Regions from separate parts of the Peribacillus sp. JNUCC41 genome, predicted to be linked through region 1. Evidence: predicted binding sites of a transcription regulator. Region 1 holds the regulator's gene; each other region holds the start of a gene.
What was found. The regulator CtsR, encoded in region 1, represses protease genes until heat stress. The targets are predictions, from matches to a motif close to ATGGTCAATAAAGGTCAAACA.

Region 1 (3,178 bases):
CCAATTGGTTGATAGCCGGTATGATATTATTCATCTGCTGTGTAAGGACAAGGCCTGGCAGATGCATCATGACTGAAGCCCTTAACCCTGTTCCCACATTAGTCGGACAACTTGTTAGGTATCCTCTTTCCTCATCATATGCATAGTCTATGGATTCTTCAATCCAATCGTCAAGAACATTTGCAATCTTTAATGTTTCCTTTAGCTGCAGCCCCGACATTAAACATTGAATACGGAGATGATCCTCTTCGTTTATCATGATACTTATTTCTTCATTTTCCGAAAGGAGACATGCGCTTTTCGCTGAATCTTCAACTAAATGGGGACTTATTAAATGCTTTTCAACGAGAACGCGCTTTTCAAGTGGCTGTAATTGGTCGATTTCTAAAAGTTCCAGTTTTCCAATCTCCGGGGTTACTTCTTCTTCGATCCTTTTTTTGACCAATTCAATGATTTTTTTAGCTTCTTCGTTAGAAAAGGAGGTTGGGAAGGTAAAGTCTTTAAAATTCCTGGCCAGCCGAATCCGCGAACTCAATACAATATCGATTTCCGGCCCTTCGGCACTCATCCAGGAACTCAGGGCGTTTTCTACAAACTTTTCCAAGCTCATAATTCCTCGCCTCCCTCTTGCGCTTCATACCTTTTTTCAAGGGAACGAACCTTATCTCTTACCTCTGCCGCTTTCTCAAACTCCTCTTGATCAATGTGGACCTTTAAAACTTCTTTTAAATCCAAAATTTGCTTTCGAAGATATATGCTGCCACCAATCCTTTTTGGAATTTTCCCTATATGTGCTGTATTGCCGCTGTGAACCCTCTTTAAAATGGGATTTAACTGTTCATTGAACGTTTTATAACATTCGGCACAGCCAAACTTACCAATATGGACAAACTCTTTATAAGATCGATGACAATGCGGGCAACGCCTCTCTTCCGTTTTGGGAAATGCATTTGCCTTTGTCTGTTGAATATTCGACTCCATATTCAACAATCCTGCTAATAAATTATTTATTGAAAAACCAGGTCCACCTGCATCCATAAACATTTCACCTTTTTCTTGGGCACATTTCTCACAAATCATGACTTCTGTCTTTTTTCCATTGATGATTTTGGTGAAGTGCAGGGTAGCAGGCCTTTGATGACATTCTTGGCAAATCAACGTTCATCACCTCTGCCAGTTTCATTTATATTTTAAAGTCGTAAGCATCGCAGTTAAAATTCTTGCCCTAAGCTCATCGCGGTCAGGTAGGTCGATATAAATCACCGATCTATCTATGACACTCATCATTATCTTTGCTTCTCTTTCATTAATGACGTCTTCATTCATCAGCCTTGAAATTACTCCTTCAGCCATCGATTGGGTTACCCTTGAACCAATAAGCGATAATAATTGGTTGATAAGTTGCACGGAATCCTGTGATTCGACTTTCATGATGCGTATATAACCGCCGCCACCACGCTTACTCTCCACAACATAACCTCTCTCGATGGTAAACCTGGTATTGATTACGTAATTGATTTGAGAAGGAACACACTGAAATTTATCTGCTATTTCACTTCTTTTAATCTCTAAGATATCTTTTTGACTTATTTCAAGTACTTGCTTCAAATAAGTTTCGATAACATCAGATATGTTTCTCACTCAGCCTCCTCCATTCTGACTTTGACTATATTTGACTATTATTATACAAGGAATAATGCATTTTGCAACTTAAACGCACTTTCTTTTTCTGTATTATCCATTTTCTCCAAATTATATGTAGTTACATACCCCATTGAACATTAAAATTGAAATATCTTACATAAATACCCTAAAAAGATAAATACAAAACCTGATATTTTCTTCTCTCTTAAGGTTTCACCACTTTTAAATTAGGCCCAATTCAAATAAGGCCAGCCCTATGCTGGCCCTGAAAATAAAAAACCTTTTTTTTAATCACGAACAACAAAAAAAGACCAGCCGGATGGCTGATCTTTTTAAATGGCTTGGCGGCGTCCTACTCTCACAGGGGGAAACCCCCAACTACCATCGGCGCTGAAGAGCTTAACTGCCGTGTTCGGAATGGGAACGGGTGTGACCTCTTCGCTATCGCCACCAAACATAAAAGGAACGTTGTTCCTTCAAAACTAGATAATAAGAAGGTATTTCATTTTTTAAAAAGCGTTGGTTAAGTCCTCGATCTATTAGTATCAGTCAGCTCCACATGTCGCCACGCTTCCACCTCTGACCTATCAACCTGATCATCTTTCAGGGATCTTACTAGCTTGCGCCATGGGAAATCTCATCTTGAGGGGGGCTTCATGCTTAGATGCTTTCAGCACTTATCCCGTCCGCACGTAGCTACCCAGCTATGCCTTTGGCAAGACAACTGGTACACCAGCGGTGCGTCCATCCCGGTCCTCTCGTACTAAGGACAGCTCCTCTCAAATTTCCTGCGCCCGCGACGGATAGGGACCGAACTGTCTCACGACGTTCTGAACCCAGCTCGCGTACCGCTTTAATGGGCGAACAGCCCAACCCTTGGGACCGACTACAGCCCCAGGATGCGATGAGCCGACATCGAGGTGCCAAACCTCCCCGTCGATGTGGACTCTTGGGGGAGATAAGCCTGTTATCCCCGGGGTAGCTTTTATCCGTTGAGCGATGGCCCTTCCATGCGGAACCACCGGATCACTAAGCCCGACTTTCGTCCCTGCTCGACTTGTAGGTCTCGCAGTCAAGCTCCCTTGTGCCTTTACACTCTACGAATGATTTCCAACCATTCTGAGGGAACCTTTGGGCGCCTCCGTTACTCTTTAGGAGGCGACCGCCCCAGTCAAACTGCCCACCTGACACTGTCTCCCACCCCGATAAGGGGCGCGGGTTAGAATTTCAATACAGCCAGGGTAGTATCCCACCAACGCCTCCACCGAAGCTAGCGCTCCGGCTTCTCAGGCTCCTACCTATCCTGTACAAGCTGTACCAAAATTCAATATCAGGCTGCAGTAAAGCTCCACGGGGTCTTTCCGTCCTGTCGCGGGTAACCTGCATCTTCACAGGTACTATAATTTCACCGAGTCTCTCGTTGAGACAGTGCCCAGATCGTTACACCTTTCGTGCGGGTCGGAACTTACCCGACAAGGAATTTCGCTACCTTAGGACCGTTATAGTTACGGCCGCCGTTTACTGGGGCTTCGGT
Region 2 (3,178 bases), 440 kb from region 1:
TAAGGCGGAATTGTGTGCGCTTATCCGGATGAACGGATCCCTTTCATTTTCTAATCGGAAGCTTGTTGTGGATATTCAAACTGAAAATGCTGCGATTGCCAGAAGGATTTATACGCTGCTGAAAAAAAGTTATGAGGTCCAGGTCGAGCTGTTGGTCCGTAAAAAGATGAAGCTTAAAAAGAATAATGTATATATTGTAAGGATGTCATCCGGAGGGCAGCGGGTTTTAACCGATTTGGAAATTTTAGGCGATGGCTTTGAAATTCTCCATGATATATCCGATACTATTGTTGGGAAGAAATGCTGTAAGCGTTCTTATCTGAGAGGTGCATTCCTTGCGGGGGGTTCGGTAAATAATCCGGAAACGTCTTCCTATCACCTCGAGATTTTCTCACTTTATAAAGAGCACAATGATGCCCTATGTGAGCTAATGAATAAGTTTGGCTTGAAAGCCAAGACACTTGAACGCAAGAAAGGGTACATCATTTATTTGAAAGAAGCCGAAAAAATTGCCGAGTTTTTAAGCATAGTTGGCGCCCATTCAGCTTTATTAAGGTTCGAGGATGTACGGATTGTCCGTGATATGCGTAATTCAGTGAATCGGCTTGTGAATTGTGAAACAGCCAATTTGAACAAAACGATCGGGGCCTCATTGCGCCAGGTCGAAAATATCCATTATATTGAGGATACGGTAGGGCTAAGCATATTACCGGATAAGCTTCGGGAAATTGCGGAGCTTAGGATAGCGTTTCAGGATATAACCTTAAAGGAACTTGGGGAAATGGTATCCGGGGGAACCATCAGTAAGTCCGGGATTAATCACCGATTACGAAAGATTGATGAAATAGCTGACAGACTCCGTGGGGGAGAGGCTATTGCTGCGAAAAAATAAAGCTAACAGGGGAGATCAAGATGGTGGAAAAACAAGTTGAGGTTAAATTGAAGACGGGTTTGCAAGCGCGGCCGGCGGCTCTTTTTGTACAAGAAGCTAACCGCTTTCATTCAGATGTTTTTCTTGAAAAAGAAGGAAAGAAAGTGAATGCAAAAAGTATAATGGGGTTAATGAGCCTTGCCATCAGTTCTGGCGTGTCCGTGAAGTTGATTGTCGAAGGACGCGATGAAAAAGAAGCGTTAGAGGCATTGGAAGAGTTCGTTCAGCAAGAAGGTTAAAAGAAAAGGATGCCTAAAGGTGCATCCTTTTCTTTTATCATGTAAAAAAGGCTCCGGAAGTCGCTTGAGGCGATCTCCGGAGCCTTTTGTTGCATAATCATTTAGAGTCTTTTTTGTCATCAAGGATGCTGCGCGTGATGACTTTGTCAATCAAGCCATATTCAAGAGCTCTTTCGGAAGTCATGAAGTTATCACGCTCCGTATCTCTTTGAAGGACTTCAATAGGTTGACCAGTGCGTTCTGCCAGGATTTGGTTCAGTTTATCTTTCAAGTGAAGGATACGGCGGGCAGCAATTTCAATTTCCGTAGCTTGACCTTGAGCTCCTCCAAGCGGTTGGTGAATCATGACTTCACTGTTTGGCAACGCATAACGTTTGCCTTTTTCGCCAGCAGCCAATAGGAAAGCGCCCATGGAAGCGGCCATACCGATGCATACTGTGGATACATTTGGTTTGATATATTGCATAGTATCGTAAATGGCCATACCGGAAGTGATGCTTCCGCCAGGGCTGTTGATGTATAGAGTGATATCTTTTTCAGGATTTTCCGCTTCTAAAAATAGTAATTGAGCAACAATAGAGTTGGAAACATTATCGTCAATTGCACTTCCTAGCATAATGATCCGGTCTTTTAATAAACGGGAGTAAATATCGTAGGCGCGCTCCCCACGACTTGTTTGTTCGATAACTGTAGGAATTAAATTCATGTTCATTTCCTCCTTCGATTAAGAGAATCATTTAAATTCTTTATGTATGTATGATACACTTTTTGGTCAATTTAGGTCAAACAAAACAAATCCTATAATGAATAATTTGTTCGACAATTTTCTGGCTAAGGCTCCTTCCCGATAGATTACTTTATCTATTATGCCGTACAGGGATGAATTTCCATATTACCCATAATACCCAAAAGTCAAAGTTTTAAACCTGATAACCCTTGCAAAGAAGGGGATTCTATCATATAATGAAGTCTGTTGAAAAAATATTTTCTGTTACGCCCTCGTAGTGCAACGGATAGAACGCAAGCCTCCGAAGCTTGAAATGCAGGTTCGATTCCTGCCGAGGGCATTACCAATCTTCTGCTTAATAAAGTGGGGGATTTTTTATTGGGCATTTTTAAGCGGTTCCCCGAGATTTTTGGCGAATTCACTCGTTTTCCGTAATATTCCATCGAATCCTGTAATGTCATTCCCGTCTTGAAAATATTCGCCCGCACTATTGAAAAATGGTGATTTTTCAATAAAAGTAGTTGTTAAATTTGCATTTCTAACATATAGTATTTAAAACAAATAAACTATTCAGAAAAAAATCGTAAGCGTTTTCATGGGTTTTTGTGTAGAATTTTCTCCTGATAATGTAAAATGGAGTGGGGGAGGGATGAATCGATGAGTATGAATATGAAGGCAGGACTTTTTCAACAGCAAACATTAAAGATGGCAATGACCCAGGAGCTTATGCAAGCTATTACATTGCTGCAATACTCCTCGCAGGAGCTATCGGCTTTTTTAGAAAATAAAATGGTGGAGAATCCATTACTGTCCATAGATCAGCCAACAGCTTCTTTATTTCAGCCAACTTTTGACCGGAAAAAGGGTAAACGGACTCTTAAAAATACGTATGATGCCAACTATTGGATTGAACAGATCAGTGAAGATACTTTATCGCTTGAACAGCATATCATGTCCCAGGTGAATCACCAGCAGTTTTCAGGTGAGCAGCAGAAGGCAATGCTGCTATTAATTCATAACCTTGATGAAAACGGTTACTTAAGGACACAGCTGGATGATATATGCGTCCCAGGCATATCTCCGGCCGCTTTGGAAGAGAGTCTCTCGTTCTTACAGGAACTCGAGCCGCATGGCATTGGGGCGAGAAACCTTCAAGAATGCCTTTTGCTTCAGGTGAAAGCAGAAGGGGAGAACCTGCTGGCGGAATCGATCATAGAAAATCATTTCCTCGATTTTGCTGAAAAGCGCTGGAAAGATCTCAGTAAGAAAATCGGTGTTACA
Region 3 (3,178 bases), 1.2 Mb from region 1:
TGTTCCTCACTATCGAATAACGTTTCTGCCAAAGCTTTTACCAATTCGGTTTTACCAACACCGGTCGGCCCAAGAAAAATGAATGAACCGATTGGTCTATTTGGATCTTTAATTCCCGCCCTTGCTCTTAAAACGGCATCGGATACGAGTTCCACCGCTTCTCCTTGACCTATTACGCGTTCATGCAGGATATCAGATAGGCGAAGCAGTTTCTCCCTTTCACTTTCCACCAGCTTGCTTATCGGTATTCCGGTCCACCTTGCAACAATCGAGGCAATTTCCTCCTCCGTCACTTCCTGGCGAAGCAATCGTGATTCCTTTTTTTCCTTTTCCAATTCGTCTTCCATTGTTTCCAATTCTTTTTGAAGCTGCGGAATCCTTCCATGCCGAAGTTCGGCTGCCCGGTTAAGGTCATAGTCATTCTCAGCCTGTTCCAGTTCATGACGCAGTTTCTCAAGCTCTTCACGTTTGTCCTGCACCTTTTGAAGTGCTGATTTCTCCATTTGCCACTTGGATTTCATGCTATTCGCTTGATCCTGAAGTTCTGATAGTTCTTTTTGAAGTACTTCCAGCCTTGCCTTGCTTTGTGGGTCCTCCTCATTTTTCAAGGCCGCTTCTTCAATTTCAAGTTGCATGACTTTTCTCGTGATTTCATCCAGCTCGGATGGCATTGAGTCGATTTCCATACGGATCATCGCACATGCTTCATCCACAAGATCTATCGCTTTATCCGGTAAAAACCGCTCCGTTATATAACGGTTCGAAAGGACGGAGGCCGCAACGATTGCCCGATCATGTATCCTGACGCCATGGTGAATTTCAAACCGTTCCTTTAATCCCCGCAGAATTGAAATCGTATCTTCCACATCCGGTTCGGGAACCAGAACCTGTTGGAAACGGCGCTCAAGAGCCGGATCCTTTTCAATATATTGCCGATATTCATCAAGGGTAGTTGCACCGATACAATGCAGCTCACCGCGCGCAAGCATCGGCTTTAACATATTTCCGGCATCAAGTGCGCCATCCGTTCTTCCTGCACCGACAATTGTGTGTAATTCATCAATGAATAAAAGAATTTTACCGTCACTCTTCTTGATCTCACTCAACACCGCTTTTAGGCGTTCCTCAAATTCACCGCGGAATTTGGCCCCTGCGACAAGTGCGCTCATATCTAGCGAAAAAACGGTCTTATCCTTTAAACCTTCCGGTACATCCTTCCTGACGATCCTTTGTGCCAGCCCCTCGACAATCGCTGTTTTACCTACTCCAGGTTCTCCAATCAATACAGGATTATTTTTCGTTTTACGTGAAAGGATTCGGATGACGTTACGGATTTCCGTATCTCGGCCAATTACTGGATCGACCTTCCCCGACTTAACCTCAGCAACGAGATCTCTGCCGTATTTTTTCAGTACTTCATAAGTGCTTTCAGGATTTTGACTAGTCACTCGCTGATTCCCCCTTATATCGTTTATAACCCGTTTTGCTTTATCATAATCAATTCCATATGTTGAAAAAAGCCTGTTTACATTTGTTTTATTGACCTGCAACGACGCAAGCAGTATATGTTCGACAGATAAATATTCATCCTCCCACATTTGCATTTCCTTTTCGGCAGCTGACAAAATTTGCTGTAAGGAGGTTGACATGTAAACCTGGGAAACACTCCCGCTCACTTCCGGTAATCGATCCAGTTCCTTATTTAGCTCTATATCAAATAGATTCATCGGTTTACCAGATTCCGATAAAATCCTGATTAATAAACTTTCATCCTGTTCCATTAAGACCTTTAATAAATGCAGCTCCGTCAACTCGGGATTCCCTCTATCTTTGGCTAGTTCCTGGCCGACAATGAACGCCTGTTGGGTTCTCTCCGTCATTTTATTAATATCCATCTTAAAACCTCCCATTCATCTACATCATGAACGAATCACCATTCGGTTTGACCAACTTTGACCTTTATAATTTCATTATACTTCTAATTTTCCCCATGTAAAGGAAAGTTATAAAAAATGCAGTAGGTATGGAGGATAAACGGAAAAAACCTTTCTTCAAATAGAAGAAAGGCACAAACTGTAGACAAACTCGATGGAAATCGAGTTTGTCTACAGTTTGTTTTAGGGTTTGTACATTTAAACGTTGATTTCCACTCCAGGCACTCGCTTTCCGCGGGCGGTCCGGGAGCCTCCTCGGCGCCTTTGCGCCTGCGGGGTCTCCCCAGGACTCGCTTTTCCCGCAAACCATTTGGTTCGTTTAATGGCGGCTGCCATTGACTTCTCTTTCATTTCCACACATGTGAAAGCCAGTGCGAATAAGCAGAGATTTGAAAAGAAAATCGTTCATAGGGAACACGAGCGTATCAATGACGCCTTCAAGTTGAAATAAATCAAGATCGTACAAAACAGTTTGCCTATTCATTCCACGAGCCGCAAATGCAGCTTATAAAACACAAGCGATAGAAGACTCATTTGTAAAATGTATAAAATCCCTGATTTGGATGAAACAAAACGGCTTATGCTTTTACGGCCGTTTTATTATAACCATGAAATTCATCGACGAATTGGAAATCTTTATCCGTGCGACCTGCAAGGATCGTATCCCTGAGCAGAATACCTGCATCGGTCGTATTGTGGATGATTTCCCCCCACATTCTTGCACTCGTTTGAACATTAGCTGTACGCGGAATGCGTTCCTCTTGATATTCCAAAAATGCCTGTTCAATGTCATTTCCATGCTTATGAAGCATATCCGACAAATAAGCTGCATCTTCTAAAGCCTGGCAAGCCCCTTGAGCCAAGTATTGAAGCATTGGATGTGCCGCATCGCCCGTAAGCGTAACCCTTCCTTTAGTCCAATTATCAATTGGTAACCGGTCATACATCGGCCAGCGGCGTTGCCTTTGAATGAATGAAATCGCATTCTGAACAAGCTCACATGTTCCGGCAAATACACTGTCCATTTCTTCCGGGGTTCCCCATTGATCAGTTTTTTCATTTTCTTCCGTGTATTGAGAACTTTTGAACACCACTACTTGGTTGTAAAGTTCCCCCCTTCTAACTGGGTATTGAACAAGATGAAGGTTTGGCCCAATCCACATATATACATCATCTAAATCTCCATGGCTCGTAACCTCTTCCATCGGAATCGCTCCCCTGTATGCAACATATTGAGAGCAGAT

Region 2: clpP (ATP-dependent Clp endopeptidase proteolytic subunit ClpP) is a predicted target of CtsR. The motif match lies at 1,939-1,959, and genes of this name have one in related genera.
Region 3: clpB (ATP-dependent chaperone ClpB) is a predicted target of CtsR. The motif match lies at 1,940-1,960, and genes of this name have one in related genera.

The regions. Positions count from the first base shown of each region.
Region 1 covers NZ_CP062163.1:1,914,826-1,918,003, reverse strand. The annotation lists gene JNUCC41_RS09515 (protein-arginine kinase McsB) at 1-610, opposite strand, end outside; gene JNUCC41_RS09510 (protein-arginine kinase activator protein McsA) at 607-1,158, opposite strand; gene JNUCC41_RS09505 (CtsR family transcriptional regulator) at 1,180-1,641, opposite strand; rRNA gene rrf (5S ribosomal RNA) at 1,984-2,099, opposite strand; rRNA gene JNUCC41_RS09495 (23S ribosomal RNA) at 2,164-3,178, opposite strand, start outside.
Region 2 covers NZ_CP062163.1:1,472,590-1,475,767, reverse strand. The annotation lists gene whiA (DNA-binding protein WhiA) at 1-892, shown strand, start outside; gene JNUCC41_RS07385 (HPr family phosphocarrier protein) at 913-1,170, shown strand; gene clpP (ATP-dependent Clp endopeptidase proteolytic subunit ClpP) at 1,268-1,876, opposite strand; tRNA gene JNUCC41_RS07375 (tRNA-Arg) at 2,166-2,237, shown strand; gene rpoN (RNA polymerase factor sigma-54) at 2,555-3,178, shown strand, end outside.
Region 3 covers NZ_CP062163.1:3,090,996-3,094,173, reverse strand. The annotation lists gene clpB (ATP-dependent chaperone ClpB) at 1-1,895, opposite strand, end outside; gene JNUCC41_RS15025 (FAD-dependent monooxygenase) at 2,513-3,178, opposite strand, start outside.